Regions from separate parts of the Serratia sp. MMO-28 genome, predicted to be linked through region 3. Evidence: predicted binding sites of a transcription regulator. Region 3 holds the regulator's gene; each other region holds the start of a gene.

Region 1 (3,139 bases), on a different contig from region 3:
CGCATACCGAAACTTCGCCATCGCCCATGGCGGCATGCAGATCGCCGAGCGCAAACAGCGCGCCTTCCACGTTGACCGGTAGCCACAGCGTGCAGCCTTCGGTGATGATCTTGCAGTCCATGTTGCCGCCGTGTGCATCCGGTGTGCCACATGGCACGGCTTCACCGGCGGGTGCCACGCCAATCACGCCAATCATCGGTTTGAGCGGCCAACGCACGCCGCCTGGCAGCAGGGCAAAACCCTCTTCCAGCGGCACGGTGCGGATCTGCGGCTGTTGCAGTTCATCGCCAATCACGCCCAAGCCCGGTGCTGTGACCATCACCGCTTGGTGGCTGCGCGGAGTGATACGTTTGATCTCTACCCGCAGTACGTCGCCTGGCTGTGCGTCCTGCACATAGACCGGCCCGGTAGCCGGGTTGATGCGGTTCCAATCCAATTCGGTAAACGCGGCGTGTTCAGAAGCGATCTGATCTTCGAAACAGTCACAGGTTTCAAAGCAGACGTCGCTGCCGCTGGCAATTTTTGCCACAGGGGAGTTATCACGCGACATGGCATAAACCACGTGCGTGCGGGGGATTCTTTCCATGGTGATTCCTGTAAAGTTGTCCTGAGTTTTTCTTATGAGGGGTGAATTTCAATCTGCCAGAAACAGCATCAATTACCTTGCCTGAATTAATTAATCACACCCGCCGGGGCGGTGGCAAGTGCAGCAAAATCCGGCTTGGCGAGCGTTTGGCGGAATGTTCTTCACCGGCTAATTACCGTGGTTTTTTGCGTTACTGAAAAGGGATAATTGCCAGATAACCGCTTTGCCGCGAATCTGATTACCAGCAGGTAAAATATTAGGTAACACGTGTTGTCTATTAGCGTCTGCGGCGCTTAATCAGCGGTAACCCTGATAGACGGCCGCCACGCGTTTAAAGTATTCAGTCAGGTAATTAATGCACACCTGTACCTTCAGCGGCAGCTTGTCCTTTTCGGTGTACAGGGCGTATACCGGTCGGGGCTCTGAGTGATAGCGCTTGAACAGGATTTCGATCTCGCCGCGTTTGATTTCTTCGATCACCCACATCAGTGGAACATAGGCGATCCCGGCCCCGGCGTTCAGCCAGCGGATCATGGTTTGCGAATCATTGGTCACGAAGCGCCCCTGCGGGGAAATGCGCGTGCTGATGCCTTCCGGGGCCATCAGTTCGAATTCGCTGTCTGGCCGCACGCTGTATTCTAACCAGGAAAAATTCGCCATATCGCTCGGTTTTTGCGGCGTGCCGTGTTGGCTGAGGTAGCTTTTGGCGGCGCAAACCACCATCGGCATGGAGCCCAGGCGTTTGGAGAACAGGCTGGAGTCCTGCAACGCCCCGGTGCGGATCACCAGATCCAATCCGTCGGCAATCAGATCGGGAGCCGGAATACCGGTGACCAGATTCACCGTCAAGCCAGGGTATTCCTGCAGCATTTCAGCGGTCATGGTGGCCAGCACGTTCTGCGACATGGTGGAAGAGCTGCCGATACGCAGAGTGCCGGTTGGAGTATTGTTCAGTGCATAAAGCTGTTCATGCACTTCGGTAACTTCCTGCAGCATCCGGCGGCAGCCCTGATAGTAGATTTTGCCCGCTTCGGTCAGGCCGATGCTGCGCGTGCTGCGGTTGAGCAATTTTACCTGCAGTTCATTTTCCAGCTTGGACACGGTTTGGCTGATGGATGAAACGCTCATACCGAGCTGGCGCGCTGCCGCAGTAAATGACCCACATTCAATAACTTTGGCGAACACCGACATCCGTTTGAGTCTTTCCATTGTTCACTCTGGCTTAAAAGTGATTTAGATCACATATTATAGATGAGTATATCCTAAGCAGGCTAATATAACCGCGTCGGGTGTATCCTTCTGAGCGCTTGAGCATGGCCGGCACTATCGCGGCTTACCGCCGTCGGCCATGCATTCCCTTTCATGAGTCTATGTTCGTAGTCTAACCCTTTTTCAGGTTCGCGGCCTGGCCACTGTCTAGGTGCGGCGTTTGGCGTCCTTCGGCCAAAATGTAAAGAGAATGTGAAATCAGCAGGGTGCGATTCCCCGGTGCAGTAAACATTTAAGGATAAAGTAATGAGTTTGCTTCCGGTTATGGTCATTTTTGGACTGTCGTTCCCGCCGGTATTTTTTGAACTGTTGGCGTCGTTGGTGCTGTTTTTTGTCGCGCGCCGCCTGCTGCAACCGACCGGGATTTACGATTTTGTCTGGCATCCAGCGTTGTTCAACACTGCGTTGTATTGCTGCTTGTTTTATCTGGTTTCATGTCTTTTTGTTTGAGGTGGCTGTGAAAACTTTTTCAATACAAATGACCCGAATTGCGATCACCCTGATTCTGGTCGTGCTGGCCGCTATCGCCGTGTTTAAGTCCTGGTCGTTTTATACCGAATCCCCCTGGACGCGTGATGCCAAGTTCAGCGCCGATGTGGTGGCGATCGCGCCAGACGTGAGCGGCCTGCTGACCGAGATACCGGTCACGGATAACCAACTGCTGAAAAAGGGCCAGATCCTGTTTGTGATCGATCAGCCTCGCTACCAGCAGGCATTGGCGCAAGCCAATGCGGACGTGGCCTATTATCAGGCGCTGGCTGAAGAGAAAAAACGTGAGGCGGGCCGCCGCGTGCGCTTGGGCATTCAGGCGATGTCGCAGGAAGAGATCGACCAGTCGAGCAACTCATTGCAAACCGTGCAGCATCAGTTGGCCAAGGCGATTGCCGCTCGCGATCTGGCGCAGTTGGATCTCGATCGCACCACGGTGCGGGCACCTGCCGACGGTTGGGTGACCAACCTGAACGTGCACGCCGGGGAGTTTATCACCCGTGGTTCCACCGCTGTGGCGCTGGTGAAGAAAAATACCTTCTATATTCTGGCCTACCTGGAAGAAACCAAGCTGAATGGTCTGAAGCAGGGCGATCGGGTGGAGATCACTCCGTTGGGCAGCAACCGCATCATGCATGGCACCGTCGACAGCCTGGCGGCAGCGGTGAATAACAGCAGCAGCACCGTGAACAGCAAAGGGCTGGCGTCGATCGACAGTAACCTGGAGTGGGTGCGCTTGGCGCAGCGCGTGCCGGTGAAAATCCTGCTGGATGAGAAAGATCAGCAGCACCCCTA
Region 2 (3,139 bases), on a different contig from region 3:
AAAGTTTGTACGGCGGGCATCAGCGCGCCATCGGCAAACCCCAGCAGAAAGCGCAAAATACCGAGCTGAGTTGGCGTGTGTACCCAAGCCATGATGACAAACAGCACGGTGGTGAAGCCCAAAGAGGCCACCAGAATGCGCGCCGTACCGATGCGATCGCCCAACCGCCCGAGGCGTGGTGCAGAAATCAGCGCCGCAATGCCGGGCACGGCGGCAATCATGCCGCTGACAAAGGCAATGTTGTGGGTATCTGCCGCCAGATCGCGGATAAACAGCGTCAGAATCGGGCTGATGGAAGCGTTCGCCAGTTGGATCATCAAAGTACTGATGAACAGGGTGATAACCAGGCCAGGGTAAGGCAGCGAGCGGAACACCTCGGCACCGTTGGGTTGATCGGCTTTCTTCACCGCCACATGCTGCTCTTTAATCAGGAACAGAGTGACCAGAAAGCTGACAAACATCAGCACTGCCGTGACAAAGAACACCACCCGCAATCCGAGATGATCGGCCATCAGGCCGCCCAGCAGTGGCCCGGCGATCACGCCGGAGATCTGGCCGGTAGACAGGGTTCCCAGCGCCCAGCCGCTTTTATCGCGCGGTACTTGCGAAGCCACCAGGGCCATGGCGTTGGGAATATAACCGGAAGTCAGCCCCATTAATGCCCGTAGCGCAAACAGTTGGTAAACATTGGCCACCAGGCCTTGTAACGCAATGACAATCGCCATGCCGAGCGAAGCGCGCAGCAGCATCAGCTTGCGGCCACGGCGATCCGCCAGGCTGCCCCACCAGGGTGATACCAGCGCTGAAACCAGGAAAGTGCCGCTGAAGACCAGCCCAGACCAAATGCTCAGTGATTCGTGGCCCTGTACGCCCAGTTGTTCTACGTAGAGCGGCAGAAAAGGCAGGATCTGGCTCATGGCTAAACCGGTGAAAAAACAGCCGAACCAGACCGAGATTAAATTGAGTTTCCATGCTTCCATTGAATGCCCATACCACCTTGTATGTTGGGTTAATTATTTAGCATGGTAATAATACCACCTGAAACTGGCTGATGGTGGGTGAAATGCGTGAGCAAACGTAAATCCGTCATAGGCCGTGTTGCCCGCAAAGCGCTAGTGCAAAGGGTAGTTATAGTTGGCCGGGGTTCTGCTCATGATGTCGATAAAGGTTTCTTTGGCGGCCGAAAGAAAATGGAGAATACCGGCCAAGTTGAAAGAAATGCCCATCAGGCCCATGACAAACCAGCAGGCGGTGAACACGCCAAGGCTGCTGAACATCAGCGCCATACCGTTGCGGCTGGCTTTGCGGCAAACAACGTTTAACTGACTGGCGATAAACATCATGACTGCGCTCAGCAGTTCCCAGCGCATCATGATTAAGCCAGTGGCTATGGTACTCATCGAACGTGATCCTCTACAGGAGTTGCTGTAATTTCATCGGAGAAAGGAGGGGCATACGGTCACATAATGTGATTTATGTCACATTATAGCGCTAAAATAATCGGCTGCTCAACGCTCGAACGGTTAAACGCGTTTGTTTTTACTTTCTTACAAACTGCAATCTACTAAAAATCTTCCCAGCGTTAGACTTAATCCATAAATAATCCAAATAAAAACGCAGGGTTAACCGTGGCTCCTTCAACCAAGAAAAGCGCTAAAAATTATTCATCGGTGCGTTTTACCTGGGTTTGCGCCGGGATCCTGGTGTGCTTTTTCCTGCTGATGTTTCGGGTAGGGTACTTGCAACTGATGGAGTACCAGCAGTTGGCCGATCAGGCTGACCAGCGCTCGATCCGTACCCAGGTGGTGCCAACCAACCGGGCAATGATTACCGATCGCAATAATGCGGCGCTTGCCGTCAGCGTTTCCTCCAAGGATATTGTGCTGGATCCTAAGCATATCCTCGACACCCATACCGACATCAGCAATGAGCGCTGGCAGAGCATGGCCAACGTGCTGCAGATACCGCTCAGCGATATTCAGCATCTGATCCAGGCCAATGCCCATAAACGCTTTGTCTATCTGGCGCGCAAGGTCGAAAATGATAACGCCGATTACATCAACAAACTGCACCTTATCGGCGTCAGCGCCGAACAGGACTTCAGCCGCTTTTATCCGATGGGCCAGGATGCGGCCGGATTGATCGGCATTGTCGGGCAGGATAACCAGGGGCTGGAGGGTATCGAACTGGGCTTTAACCCGCTGCTTGAGGGTAAAAATGGTCTGCGGGTGTACCAGAAAGACGGAAATGGCGCCATTATCGGCGTGATCCGCAGTGTCGATCCGGTCCCTCCGCCAAACGTCACGCTCAGTATCGATAAATTTATCCAGTACGTGCTGTTTTCCCAACTGCGCGACGGTGTGATCGCCAACCAGGCCGACTCCGGCTGTGCGGTGCTGGTGAAAATCAATACCGGTGAAATTCTCGGCATGGCCAGTTACCCCTCTTTCAACCCGAATAACTATGCCAACACACCGGCAAAAGATATCCATAACGTGTGCAGCAGCGACAGTTTTGAGCCGGGTTCAACGGTGAAACCGGTGGTGGTGATGGTCGGGCTGGATCATAAACTGATCCGCCCAGACACCGTGCTGGATACCACGCCTTATTTTGTTAATGGGCACTTGATCAAAGATGTCGGCCACTGGTCGAAGCTGACCATTACCGGCGTATTGCAGAAATCCAGCGATATCGCCGTCTCTCATATTGCCCTGGCGTTACCGGCCACGGTGCTGCCAGCGGTGTATCGCAGTTTTGGCCTCGGGCGGCCTACCGATTTGGGCATCGGTAACGAAAGCAGTGGCTATCTCCCCGCGCACCGGGCGCGTTGGGCTGATATTGAACGTGCGACCTTTGCCTTCGGCTACGGCCTGCGGGTCACTCCGCTGCAAATGGTGCGTGAATACGCCACCATCGGTTCTTACGGCGTTTATCGGCCACTTTCCATTACCAAAGTGACGCCGCCGGTCATGGGGCAACAGATCATCTCGCCCGATGTGGTGAACACCGTGGTGCATATGATGGAAAGTGATGCACTGCCGGGGGGCAGCGGCGTCAATGCGGCCATTCCTGGCTATCGCTTGGCCATCAAGACCGGTACCGCCGAAAAAATGGGCCCCAGCGGTAAGTATGATGGCGG
Region 3 (3,139 bases):
ATGCGGCTTGAATATGGTGCTGAAGGCAGATTATTTGACGATCGTCGCGCGGGCCATGAACACGCCGTTCTATTTACATCAAGAACTGGTGGCTTTGCCTATCGACGATCTGCCGCAGGCACAGTACTGCGTCCTGTATTCACAAAAATCACCGCTGACCGTCACGGCGCGGCGATTTCTGGATTTACTACGCAGCCATTGCCAGCACTACCCTTGGTAGCCTCAGGCAACGTCACGAATTTCAAAGCTGTGGGTAACGCTGGCCGCTTTGCTCAGCATCAGCGAAACCGAGCAATATTTCTCGGCCGACAGGTTAACCGCACGCTCAACAATCTTATCGGTCAGCCCTTTACCAGTGACGATAAAATGCAGGTTGATATGGGTAAACAGACGCGGTGCTTCTTCACGGCGCTCCGAGGTCAGTTTCACCTCGCAGTCACGGACATCGTTACGGCCTTTCTGCAAAATAGACACGACGTCAATAGCACTGCAACCGCCCACTGACATCAAGACCATTTCCATTGGACTTGGCGCTTTATCGCCCGCGTTACCATCCATCAACACCTGATGGCCGGACGCAGACTCACCCAAGAATGTCAGCCCTTCCACCCACTTAACTCTTGCCTGCATTTTGTACACTCCGGTTAATTTCTCAAAATCAGGGTACGCTTTCGCATAGAAACTGGCAACGGAACCTGATGCTAATCATGCTGAAGCGAGACAACACAAGACACTCGCCTCACTCTGTGCTACAAACAGAGCCGCAATAACTCTTTCCAGGTCATCGATTTCAGGGAAATGCCCGAGGAAAGGGCCCTATATTGGCATGTTAACAGAATGTAACTTGCAGCACTTCACGCAAGTTAATATGCTAGAGTACAAGCGTATTTCTATAACATGCCTCAAAACCTGTTGATAGCCACCCCACATTACACCAGGCTATAAGCACGTTTTACAGGGAACTCTGACCCCTGTGATACAAGGCAGCGATAACAACAGAGGATAACAGCGAATGGTTCTCGGCAAACCGCAAACAGACCCTACTCTCGAATGGTTCCTGTCTCATTGCCATATCCACAAATATCCATCAAAGAGTACGCTGATTCACCAAGGTGAAAAGGCCGAAACGCTTTACTACATTGTGAAAGGCTCCGTTGCGGTGCTGATCAAGGATGAAGAAGGCAAAGAGATGATCCTGTCCTACCTGAATCAGGGGGATTTCATCGGTGAACTTGGATTATTTGAAGAAGGCCAGGAACGCAGTGCCTGGGTTAGAGCGAAAACAGCCTGTGAAGTGGCTGAAATTTCCTATAAGAAATTCCGCCAGTTGATTCAGGTTAACCCGGATATCCTGATGCGCCTGTCTGCGCAGATGGCAAACCGCCTGCAAGTCACCTCAGAGAAAGTGGGTAACCTCGCCTTCCTTGACGTTACCGGCCGCATCGCGCAAACCTTGCTGAATCTGGCAAAACAGCCCGATGCCATGACTCACCCGGACGGCATGCAAATCAAGATTACCCGCCAGGAAATTGGTCAAATCGTCGGTTGCTCACGTGAAACCGTCGGTCGTATTTTGAAAATGCTCGAAGATCAAAACCTGATTTCTGCCCACGGCAAAACCATTGTCGTTTACGGCACGCGTTAATCATTGAAGAAGCGGCGTAGCAATACGCCGCTTTTTTAGCTTCCCCCGATTACTCATGTGGCGGCGCCTGATCTACCACCCAGAAGTCAACTACGCACTGCGGCAAACGCTGGTGCTGTGTCTGCCGGTGGTTTTCTTCCTGCTGCTGGGCAACCTGCAACTCGGCCTGCTGTTCTCTCTGGTGCCTGCCTGCTGCAACATTGCCGGATTAGACACACCCCACAAACGCTTTTTTAAACGCCTGATCGTCGGCGGCTCTCTGTTTGCCCTCAGCAGCTTGCTGCTGCAACAGGCGCTGTTGTGGCATATTCCGTTGCCCCTGCTGATGCTGGCGATGGCGCTGTTGCTGGGCGTCAGCGGTGAAATCAGCCCGCTGCATGCGCGCCTGCTGCCCGCCGCGCTGGTCGCGGCCATCTTCTCTCTCAGCATGGCAGGCCACGTACCGATCTGGCATACCCCGCTGCTGTATCTGGTTGGCACCCTCTGGTACGGGCTGTTCACCTGGTTCTGGTTCAAACTGTGGAAAGAGCAGCCAATGCGCGAGTCCCTGAGCCAGCTCTATATCCAGTTGGCGGACTATTTCGAAGCTAAATACTCGCTGCTGACCCAGCATATCGATCCCGAAACCGCACTGCCACCGCTGCTGCAACGCCAGCAGAAGGTGATGGACATGATCAGCCTGCTGTATCAGCAAGTTAACTTCCTGCCTCATGCCAATAGCCAGGAACAAAAACGCCTGCAGCGCACTTTCCAGGTGGCACTCGATCTGCAGGAACACATTACCGTCAGCCTGCATCAACCGGAAGAGGTGCAAAAGCTGGTCGAGCAGAGCCAGGCCGAAGCGATTATCCGCCGCAACGCGCAGGTGATTGCCGGGCGTTTACGCGTCGTGGCCAACGATATTCTCTATCACCGGCGCTCAACGCGTTTCAGCATGAAGAGTGAGCTGGCGGCACTGGAAAAAGTGGCCACACAGCATGCCGATAACCCGGTAGGCCAGTTCTGCTTTTACCATTTCAGCCGCATCGCCCGCCTGTTACGCACCCAACGCCCGCTGTATCGGCGCGATCTGATGGCAAACCAATCGCGGTTACCCTTCTGGCCTGCGGTGGTGAGCTACCTGTCATGGAAATCCAACGCCTTGCGCAATGCCGCCCGGCTGGGGACCATACTGGCGGTGGGCAGCAGCCTGGGGATGATTTTCAATCTGCCAAAACCCTATTGGATCCTGCTGACCATCATGCTGGTCAGCCAAAACGGCTACAACGCCACGCGCGTCAGGATCCAGCACCGTGCGCTCGGCACGCTGGCCGGGTTGGTGATTGCCGCAGGACTCTTGCAGTTGCAACTGCCAGAAAACGTGACGCTGAGCATCATGCTGGCGATCACCCTGGCGGCCTATCTGATATTACGCAAAAACTACGGGCTGGCGGTGATGGGGTTTACCGTCACTGCGGTATATACCCTGCAGTTGCTGGCGCTGAATGGCACCCA
Region 4 (3,139 bases), on a different contig from region 3:
TCAAACAACAGGCACTGGCAGCGGTGTTTCGTAAAGGTGAAAACCCGAACATCGACAGCTACAGTGCGTTTTTTGATAATGGCCATCGCACGCAAACGGCTCTTGATAGCTGGCTGAAGTCGCAGGGGATCACCCATCTTGCCGTGATGGGGTTGGCAACGGATTATTGCGTCAAATTCAGCGTGTTGGACGCCTTGCATCTGGGTTACCACACCACGGTGATCACAGAGGGATGCCGAGGCGTCAATCTACAACCGGAAGATAGCCAACAAGCACTATTGGCGATGCAGCAAGCGGGAGCACAATTGGTGACACTGTCACAGTTTATCCAACGCTAATTTTGTGGAGCACTGTTCGCTGCGCCCCGGTTTCTCAAACCTTTAGCCCATAAAGGGATTAGGTGGGGCGATGTTCTGGGAATATGGTGCGGATGATAATAACCGTTTAGCCCATCAGTTGGCTGAAACACTCGGCATCAATACGCTGAAAAAGTGAAACGGCCAGGGCGATGCTGACATCGCCCTGTATGCCAGCTTACTGCGGTTTCAGCTTCACCAAAGGCTCGGCAACAAACTGCTGTTTCAGCTCCTGCTTGCTTTTCATCACTATCTGCCCATCGGTGTCAATGCTCATATGCTGTGGATCGGCATTGTGCATCGACTGCCAGAGCATTACCGCCTGTAGACTGTTTTCTTTCTGTTCCGGCGTCAGGGCAACGCCATCAGGCCATTTACCCAGCTCCACGGCCTGCACCAACCGCCGGTAGATTTCTGGCGTCATGGCCGCAATCAGGTCTTTCACTTCCATCAATGCGTTTCCTCACTCACAGATGAATAATTAGCTGAATCGATTTTGTTGATCAATTGACTCCCTAACCCACCGTTTTCTCACCACTCTCATTGTCGGTGAAACTCAGTGATGCCGAGTTGACACAGTAACGTTCACCCGTTGGCTGCGGGCCATCGGGGAATACGTGTCCCAGATGCGCATCACAATGGCCACATCGGATCTCAACACGATGCATATTATGTGAATTATCATCAAGATAAAGAATGGCATCATCAGAAACCGGCTGGTAGAAACTGGGCCATCCACAGCCAGAATCATACTTGCTGTCGGAGTAAAACAGCGGTGCGTTACAACATAGGCAATGGTACACCCCATCACGTTTGTTGTGCAGCAACTTACCGGAGTAAGGCGCTTCTGTGCCACGCTCCTGCGTAACATAGCGTTGGATTTCATTCAGTTCCGTGACGGGTTGATGAGGCATTGTCTCTTTAGCCATTTGTGCGATTCCCGAAATAGTCGATAACATCAACGAAAACAATAAGTAATGATAACAAAAAATTAACAACGCTGCAGGCCTTTTTAGCCTAAACTATACCGCATAAAGGTTACGCCACAACTAATGTGATCCTGATCACATATATTGTACGCAGTGACTTTATACTTAGTGGTTTGCCCCCATATCAAGATGAGACCAAACGTAAATGGAATGTGCAATAAGCGTGCAAAACCGGGTTTCAGGTTTGACTTGCCGCAAGAATTGACACGATTCCGCTTGACGCTCGGTAAGGTTTTTGTAATTTTACAACCAACCTTTTATTCACTAACAAATAGCTGGTGGAATATATGACTATCAAAGTAGGTATCAACGGTTTTGGCCGTATCGGTCGCATTGTTTTCCGTGCTGCTCAGGAACGTTCTGACATCGAAATCGTTGCAATCAACGATCTGTTAGACGCAGAGTACATGGCTTACATGCTGAAATACGACTCTACCCATGGCCGTTTCAACGGTACTGTAGAAGTTAAAGACGGCCACCTGGTTGTTAACGGTAAGACCATCCGTTGTACCTCAGAAAGAGATCCGGCTAACCTGAAGTGGAACGAAGTCAACGTTGACGTCGTTGCAGAAGCAACAGGCCTGTTCCTGACTGACGAAACTGCGCGTAAGCACATCGCTGCAGGCGCTAAGAAAGTAGTTCTGACAGGTCCATCTAAAGATGACACCCCAATGTTCGTTATGGGCGTGAACCATAAATCTTACGCTGGCCAAGAAATCGTTTCTAACGCTTCTTGCACCACCAACTGCCTGGCACCGCTGGCTAAAGTGATCAACGACAAGTTCGGTATCGTTGAAGCGCTGATGACCACGGTTCATGCGACCACCGCAACTCAGAAAACCGTTGATGGCCCGTCTCACAAAGACTGGCGCGGCGGCCGCGGCGCAGCCCAGAACATCATCCCTTCTTCTACCGGTGCTGCTAAAGCAGTAGGTAAAGTTATCCCAGAACTGAACGGCAAACTGACCGGTATGGCGTTCCGCGTTCCTACCCCGAACGTGTCTGTGGTTGACCTGACTGCTCGTCTGGCAAAACCAGCTTCCTACAAAGAAATCTGTGCTGCTATCAAAACCGCTTCTGAAGGCGAGCTGAAAGGCGTGCTGGGCTACACCGAAGACGAAGTGGTTTCTACCGATTTCAACGGCGAAACACTGACTTCCGTATTCGATGCGAAAGCCGGTATTGCTCTGAGCGACACCTTTGTGAAACTGGTTTCTTGGTACGACAACGAAACTGGTTACTCTAACAAAGTATTGGATCTGATCGCTCACATCTCCAAGTAATTTGGCGTGAGGTGGTAGTGATCATAAGGGCGACATGAGTGTCGCCCTTTTTACTGGTTTTTTGCGGCGAAAAGAAGGCAACTTACGTGTACGAGAAAATCTTCACCCTACCCGTTACCGAACAAATCACTCCCTTTATCAGCCAGCGTCAGCTGGATGAACTGCCGGTGGTGGTAGTGACTCACCCCAAAGTACGAGCAGCCATTAGCTTACAAGGTGCACATTTGCTGGCCTGGCAACCCGACGGCGATCGGCCAGTGATCTGGCTAAGTGACAATACCCCATTCAAACAAGGTATCGCGATCCGCGGCGGTGTGCCGATTTGTTGGCCCTGGTTCGGCACAGCGGGAACCCCCTCCCACGGTTTCGCACGCAATCAGCCTTGGCACTTAACGGCTCACGATGAAGATGAAAACGGCGTGATCCTGACCTTTACGCTGCAAGATAACGCGCAAACTCGCGCCCAGTGGCCGCATGCCTTTACGCTCATTGCCCGTTTCAAGCTGGGCGA

What was found. The regulator CRP, encoded in region 3, controls carbon source genes, mostly activating them, when cyclic AMP is high. The targets are predictions, from matches to a motif close to ATGTGANNNNNNTCACAT.
Region 1: the regulator CRP is predicted to act here: its motif matches at 1,813-1,830, upstream of aaeR (HTH-type transcriptional activator AaeR).
Region 2: the regulator CRP is predicted to act here: its motif matches at 1,467-1,484, upstream of WG891_RS06560 (YjcB family protein).
Region 4: the regulator CRP is predicted to act here: its motif matches at 1,409-1,426, upstream of msrB (peptide-methionine (R)-S-oxide reductase MsrB).

Annotation. Positions count from the first base shown of each region.
Region 1 covers NZ_JBBCVB010000030.1:38,551-41,689, forward strand. Annotated here, with positions in the region: gene WG891_RS21920 (acetamidase/formamidase family protein) at 1-586, opposite strand, end outside; gene aaeR (HTH-type transcriptional activator AaeR) at 884-1,795, opposite strand; gene aaeX (p-hydroxybenzoic acid efflux pump operon protein AaeX) at 2,102-2,305, shown strand; gene aaeA (p-hydroxybenzoic acid efflux pump subunit AaeA) at 2,334-3,139, shown strand, end outside.
Region 2 covers NZ_JBBCVB010000005.1:220,858-223,996, forward strand. Annotated here, with positions in the region: gene WG891_RS06555 (multidrug efflux MFS transporter) at 1-980, opposite strand, end outside; gene WG891_RS06560 (YjcB family protein) at 1,113-1,400, opposite strand; gene WG891_RS06565 (penicillin-binding transpeptidase domain-containing protein) at 1,629-3,139, shown strand, end outside.
Region 3 covers NZ_JBBCVB010000020.1:48,046-51,184, forward strand. Annotated here, with positions in the region: gene WG891_RS17715 (LysR substrate-binding domain-containing protein) at 1-220, shown strand, start outside; gene WG891_RS17720 (OsmC family protein) at 223-630, opposite strand; gene crp (cAMP-activated global transcriptional regulator CRP) at 1,013-1,645, shown strand; gene WG891_RS17730 (YccS/YhfK family putative transporter) at 1,701-3,139, shown strand, end outside.
Region 4 covers NZ_JBBCVB010000010.1:109,911-113,049, forward strand. Annotated here, with positions in the region: gene pncA (bifunctional nicotinamidase/pyrazinamidase) at 1-338, shown strand, start outside; gene WG891_RS11060 (YeaC family protein) at 535-807, opposite strand; gene msrB (peptide-methionine (R)-S-oxide reductase MsrB) at 872-1,285, opposite strand; gene gapA (glyceraldehyde-3-phosphate dehydrogenase) at 1,633-2,628, shown strand; gene WG891_RS11075 (D-hexose-6-phosphate mutarotase) at 2,715-3,139, shown strand, end outside.